DNA from 2 places in the Streptomyces sp. NPDC045778 genome. Region 1 is predicted to be linked to the other one. Evidence: riboswitches for the same ligand, from Rfam matches in the RefSeq annotation. Region 1 holds a riboswitch; the other holds the start of a gene.
The links. A riboswitch is a leader RNA that binds a small molecule or an ion and turns the genes downstream of it on or off. The one in region 1 is predicted to bind cobalamin.
Positions count from the first base shown of each region.

Region 1 (3,298 bases):
AGAAGACGTCCTGGAGGCCCATGGCGCCGAGGCCCACCGGGCGCCACTTGGCGTTGGAGCGCCCGGCCTGCTCGGTCGGGTAGAAGTTGATGTCGACGACGCGGTCGAGGAACGTCACGGCGGTGCGCACGGTGGCGTCGAGGCGCTCCCAGTCGATGTCCCCGTCGGCCACGAAGGCCCCGAGGTTCACCGAGCCGAGGTTGCACACGGCCGTCTCGCCGTCGTCCGTGACCTCCAGGATCTCCGTGCACAGGTTGGAGGAGTGCACGGTGTGGCCGGGCTCGGCGGTCTGGTTGGCGGTGCGGTTGGAGGCGTCCTTGAAGGTCATCCAGCCGTTGCCGGTCTGCGCCAGGGTGCGCATCATGCGGCCGTACAGATCACGGGCGGGCATGGTCTTCTGCGCCAGGCCCTTGGCCTCGGCCGCGCGGTACGCCGTGTCGAACTCCTCGCCCCACAGGTCGACAAGCTCGGGCACGTCGGCGGGCGAGAACAGCGACCACTCCTGGTCGGCGGCGACCCGGCGCATGAACTCGTCGGGGATCCAGTGCGCCAGGTTCAGGTTGTGGGTGCGCCGGGCGTCCTCGCCGGTGTTGTCCCGCAGCTCCAGGAACTCCTCGATGTCGGAGTGCCAGGTCTCCAGGTAGACGGCGGCGGCGCCCTTGCGGCGGCCGCCCTGGTTCACCGCGGCGACGGAGGCGTCCAGGGTCTTGAGGAACGGCACGATGCCGTTGGAGTGGCCGTTCGTGCCGCGGATCAGCGAACCGCGCGAGCGGATGCGGGAGTACGAGAGGCCGATGCCGCCCGCGTGCTTCGACAGGCGCGCCACCTGGTGGTAGCGGTCGTAGATCGAGTCCAGCTCGTCGAGCGGGGAGTCCAGCAGGTAGCAGCTGGACATCTGCGGGTGGCGGGTGCCGGAGTTGAAGAGCGTCGGCGAGGACGGCAGGTAGTCGAGGCGGCTCATCAGGCCGTACAGCGCGGCGACCTCGTCCAGGGCCCGCACCGACTCGTCCTCGGCGAGGCCGACGGCCACGCGCAGCATGAAGTGCTGGGGCGTCTCGATGACCTTGCGGGTGATCGGGTGGCGCAGCAGGTAGCGGCTGTGCAGCGTGCGCAGGCCGAAGTAGCCGAAGCGGCGGTCGGCGCCGTCGGCGAGCGCGGCCTCCACGAGGGCGTCCAGACGGGCGCAGTGCAGGGTCGTGAAGGCGGCGGTGCGGTCGGCGATGAGGCCCTCGCGGTGGCCGACCGCGACGGACTCGGAGAACGACGTGACGCCCTGCGACGCGGCCTCCTCGCGGATGCCGATCGTCAGGAGGCGGGCGGCGAGCCGGGAGTAGGCGGGGTCCTCGGAGATGAGCCCGGCGGCCGCCTCGGTGGCAAGCTCCCGCAGCTCGGCCTCGTCGGCCTTCGCCGAGCGGCCGCGCAGCGCGGCCGCGGCGACGCGTCCGGGGTCGGCGTCGGGGAGGTCGGCGGTGAGGTCGGTCAGGGTGCGCAGCAGGGCGGCGCCGGGCCCGTCGGTGGACGGGGCGGACTGCTCGGCGTGCTGCTGACCGGCTTCGGCCTGCGCTGACGCGGGCTCGGCGGGCGCGATGGTCACGTGGTGCTCTCCCTCGCTCGGCTCTGGGCATCGAGGCAGGCGAGGGCACACGGGCGCGACCGCGCGCAGCGGTACGTACACCGCGTCCATCAGCCCATGTCCACGAGGCCCGGACGTCTGCGCCCGGACCGGGCGGCACGGGCGCGCTGTCGGCAGGTCCTCGGACTTTGTGGGTACGCAAATGCGCACACGTACACCGTTGCGGGACAGTTCCGGACTTGCACCGGATTCCCCTGCGACGACAGCGAGGACGAGCATACATCTTGTGCCGGGTTTCGGTGGCGCCCCTAGATGTTGTGTCGGTTGCTGGTCAGGGGGTGACCGCTTCCTCACGGGGGGTGGTCGCTCGGGGGTGCGCCGGAGCGTCAACTCACCAGGGGGGAGGCCGGGGAGGGGGCCGCTTCCCGGGCCTGGGGCGGGGTGCGCGGGGGCCGGCGCGGGGGGGCCTGGACCGGTCGGCCGGACGGCCTGGACCGGTCGGCCGGACGGCCTGGACCGGTCGGCCCAGGGGGGCTGGACCGGTCGGCCCAGGGGGGGCTGGACCGGTCGGCCCGGGGGCCCGGCCCGGTCGGTCAGCCGCCCGCGCCCGGCGGGTCCTGCGGGGCGCCGTCCCCGTTCGGCGGCAGGTCGCCGCGCTCCGCCGGGCGGCCCGTGTCGCCGCCGTCCGTGGGCAGGCCCTCGGGGTCGGCCTGCTCGGGCAGGGCCGCGTCCAGCTCGCGGTCGTCGGCGCGGTGGGCGTCCTCGGCGGCGGCGCGCAGCACCTCGCGGCTCACGGCGCCGCGGTCGGCGGCGAGTTGGATCCGCAGCCCGTTCTCCGTGCGGACGTACTCGTGCCGGGAGCCCGTGACGCGGTACCAGCCCTTGCCGTCCTTCTCGCAGCTCCTGGCGGCGGGCGGGACCGTACGGCAGTTGGCGTCGGTGACGGTGCCCCGGTCGACGGAGAGCGTGAGCTGCCCGCCGCCCTCGTCCCGCACGTACGTGGACTGGAAGCCGTCGTCGCCGATGACGCCCACCGACTGCCGGGCCAGCTCGAAGCCGTCGGCCTCCGTCACGTACACGTGCTCCACGACGGTCTGCGCCGCCTCGGCGCGGGCCTTCAGCTCGGCGCGGTCCGGCGGCGACCCGGCGGTGAGGTCGTCCGAGCCGCAGCCGGTGAGGGCGAGCGGGGCGAGGAACAGGGCCGGCAGGAGGCGGCGGGAACGTCTCATGCGCACATCCTTTCGCATGCGTCCGACGCCGCGCTCCGGCCGGCCCCGTCCGTCAGGACCGCCTCAACTCAGTGGCCCGCCCCCACCTTGGGCAGCTCCACGGACACGCCCTGGTCGCCTGCGTCGGCCGTGTAGTCCTCGGGAGAGGTCTCGTCGACGCCCTCGGGGGCCTTGAACGCCTTCAGGACGAAGGTGAGGACGACCGTGACGACCACGTTCAGGACGAACGCCGTCAGGCCGATGTAGCCGATCTCGCCGATGCCGGGGATCTCCTTGGAGGACCCGCCGAAGTGCTTCTGCGTCGGCGAGGCGACGCCGTAGGCGGCCACCGTCCCGTAGAGCATGCCGACCGCCCAGCCGGCGAGCAGCGCCCACCGGTGGAACCACCGTGTGAACAGGCCGCCGACGAGCGCGGGCATGGTCTGGAGGATCCAGATGCCGCCCAGGAGCTGGAAGTTGATGGCGACCGTTTTGTCCATGCTGAGGACGAAGACGA
Region 1 covers NZ_JBWKJZ010000001.1:494,607-497,904, reverse strand. The annotation lists gene AC07GB_RS02185 (ribonucleoside-diphosphate reductase subunit alpha) at 1-1,594, opposite strand, end outside; adenosylcobalamin-variant (AdoCbl-variant) riboswitch at 1,741-1,839, opposite strand; gene AC07GB_RS02180 (hypothetical protein) at 2,167-2,802, opposite strand; gene mctP (monocarboxylate uptake permease MctP) at 2,871-3,298, opposite strand, start outside.

Region 2 (3,298 bases), on a different contig from region 1:
GATGCGGCCCCGCGTCGAGGCGATCACACGCCACCTCGTCGACGACCTCGCGGGGCGCGGCGGCGACGCCGTCGACCTGCGCCGCCACTTCGCCTATCCCCTGCCCATGGCGGTGATCGGCGACCTCCTCGGCGTACCCGAGGAGCGCTACGACGACTTCCGGAACCTCTCCGCGAGCCTCACCAGCAGCGTCACCACGCCCGACGAGACCCTCGCCACCCAGCGACGCCTGCACGCCCTCCTCACCGACCTCGTCGCCGCACGGCGGCAGCGGCCGCGCGAGGACCTGACCAGCCATCTGATCGCCGCGCGCGACGACGGGGACCGGCTCTCGGAGCCGGAGCTGATCGGCACCCTGGTCCTCGTCCTCGTCGCGGGCCACGGCACCACCCTCAACCTCATCACCAACGCGACCAGGGCCCTGCTCACCCACCCCGAACAGCGCGCCGCCGTCACGGCAGGGCACCGGCCCTGGGAGGCCGTGGTGGAGGAGACCCTGCGGTGGGACGCGCCCGTCGCGCACTTCCCGCTCCGCTACGCCCTCGACGACATCACCATCGGGGGCGTGGTGATCCCCCGCGGCGACGCCGTCCTCGCCTCCTACGCGGCAGCGGGCCGGGACCCCGGGCAATTCGGCGCCGACGCCGCCCAGTTCGACCTCGCACGCCCGCAGCCGAAGCATCTCTCCTTCGGCCACGGCCCGCACTACTGTCTCGGCGCGGCCCTGGCACGCCTGGAGGCGGGCATCGCCCTGCCGGCCCTGTTCCGGCGGTTCCCGCGCATGGAGCTGGCCGTGCCGCCCGGCGAGTTGGTGCCGCTGCCGTCCTTCGTCAGCAACAGCGTCCAGGCCCTGCCGGTCACCTTGTACGGCTCGTACGGCCACTGACGCTCGTACGGCGGGCGCGGCACCGGAAACGGGCCCCCGGCCGGTCACGTACGGCCGGATGGAATGATGACGGGCGAACAAGGCGACGGCGGTCCGAGGAAGCCGGTGTGAATCCGGCGCGGTCCCGCCACTGTGATCGGCGAGCGCGTCCCGACCGGCCACCGCCCCCAGGGGGTGGGAAGGCCGGGACGAGCGACGACCCGAGAGCCAGGAGACTCACGCGGTCGCCTCCTCCACGGAACACCGGGGCGGATCTCCCCGGAGAGAGGCAGGACGCGGCATGCCCGCAAGACCGGCCCGGACGTCGTCCGGCACCGCGAGGAGTTTCGAGTCGGCCACCGCCCCGGCGCCCTGCCGGGTCGTCGTGTGCCGGGACTGCTGCTGCGGCAGCCCGAAGGTGACCGGCGTCGACCACGCCGAGCAGACCGCGCGTCTGCGGGCCGAGGCGCCCGTGCGCGTCTCCGCCTGCCTGGACGTGTGCGACCAGGCCAACGTCATCGTGGTCCAGCCCTCCGCGGCGGGCCGGGCGGCGGGCGCCCGGCCGGTGTGGCTCGGCCTGGTCAACGACGCGGACGCGACCGAGGACATCGTCGCCTGGGTCCGCGCCGGAGGCCCGGGCATCGCGCCGCGACCGGAGATCCTCGACCTGTACGCGTTCAGCCCGCCGCGGCGCCGCGCGCTGCCCTGAACGCCGGGCCGGGGCGGCGCGCCCCCCCGCGTCAGCGGAGCGGGCGCGCCTCGGCCGGCGTCACCGCCGCCCCGGCGCGCACCCCGTGCAGGACGTGGGCCAGCACCTCCGCCCCGCGGACGACACGCGGCCCTGGCCGGTTGAAGTACGCGGGCCCGTCCAGGACCCAGACGCGCCCCGACCGGACGGCCGGCAGCCCGGACCAGCCGGGCAGCCGGGTGAGCAGGTCCGACTCGCGCAGCGTCCGCTCGGGCGGGAAGCCGCACGGCAGGACGAGCAGCACCTCGGGGCGGGCGGCGCGCACCGCGTCCCACGTCATGGGCCCGGTGTGCTCGCCGGGCGCGGCGAGGAGCGGTTCGCCCCCGGCGGCAGTGATCTGCTCGGGCACCCAGTGTCCTGCGGGCCACAGCGGATCCAGCCACTCGATCGCGACCACCCGGGGCCGCTCGCGCCCGGCGGTCAGCGCGCGCACCCGCTCAAGGCGGGCCCGCAGCTCCCCCCGGCGCAACTCGGCCCGCTCCCGCACACCGAGAACGGAGCCGACGGTGACCAGGCAGTCCAGGACGTCTTCAAGGGTGCGCGGCTCCAGGCTCAGGACCCGCGTGTCCGCGTCCAGGAGCCGCACGGTGCGGCTGACCCTCTCGTACGACACCGCGCACACGTCGCACAGGTCCTGCGTGAGGACTACATCGGGCCGCAGCGCCGCCAGCGCCTCCGTGTCCAGGGTGTACAGCGAGGACCCGGAGTGCGCCGACCCGCCCACCGCGTCGGAGATCTCCCGGCTGCTCAAGACGTCCTGGTCCAGGTCGGCGCCCGTCACCACGGGGACGGACGCCACGTCCTGCGGCGGCCAGTCGCACTCATGGGTGCGCCCGACCAGCCGCTCCACCAGGCCGAGTTCGGCGACGAGGTCGGTGGCGGCGGGGAGCAGGGACACGATGCGCATACGCCGACCCTAAGGCGTGAGCCACCGTCCGCGCCCCGCACGGGTGTGGCCGATCCGACGCCTCCCGACGGTGGTGTTCGCGGTCGCCGGAGCCGATACTGCGCCGGGCGGACCGACCCGACGACGGAGGGGAACCGATGACGTTGAAGGTGAGCCGGAGGCTCCGCGGAGCCGTGCGCCGGCCGGGCCGCGGCATCCTGTCGATGGCCCTCCTTGCCGCGGCCGCGGGTGTGCTCGCACCCGCCCCCGCGTCCGCGGCACCGGCCTGTGCCGCCACCGGGGCGGGCGCGCCGGTCCAGGTGGCACGCGTCCCCGACTGGGTCGAGTCGATCGTCGTGGACGAGCGCGGGAGGATGTTCGCCACCGCGTACTTCTCCGGCCGCGTCTACCGGATCGACGCGCCGGGCCGCACCCCCGTACCCCTCACCGGCGATGTCGGCGCCAACGGCGGGATCGTCGTGCGGGACGACGGCCGCCTCCTCGTCGGCACCGGCAACGACCTTCTGCACTCGCTCACCGGCGACGCGCTGCCCACGTCGAAGCTCCTGCTCGTCGACCCGGACACCGGCGAGGTCAGCACGTACGCCGCCGGTCTCGGCGGCATCGACGGTGTCGCCCTCGCGGCCGACGGCACCGTGTACACCACGACGCTGGGCGGGCGGAACATCGGCCGCGTCACGCCGGACGGCGAGGTCGACCCCGCCTGGGCCCAAGTGCCCCAGCCCAACGGCGTCGCCGTCTCTCCGGACGGGCAGCAGGTCTACGTCGTCCAGACCAC
Region 2 covers NZ_JBWKJZ010000008.1:10,289-13,586, reverse strand. The annotation lists gene AC07GB_RS12425 (cytochrome P450 family protein) at 1-886, shown strand, start outside; cobalamin riboswitch at 983-1,103, shown strand; gene AC07GB_RS12420 ((2Fe-2S) ferredoxin domain-containing protein) at 1,167-1,574, shown strand; gene AC07GB_RS12415 (cobalamin-binding protein) at 1,606-2,520, opposite strand; gene AC07GB_RS12410 (SMP-30/gluconolactonase/LRE family protein) at 2,658-3,298, shown strand, end outside.
Region 2: linked by a shared signal. The riboswitch ahead of AC07GB_RS12420 ((2Fe-2S) ferredoxin domain-containing protein) and the one ahead of AC07GB_RS02185 (ribonucleoside-diphosphate reductase subunit alpha) in region 1 are both predicted to bind cobalamin.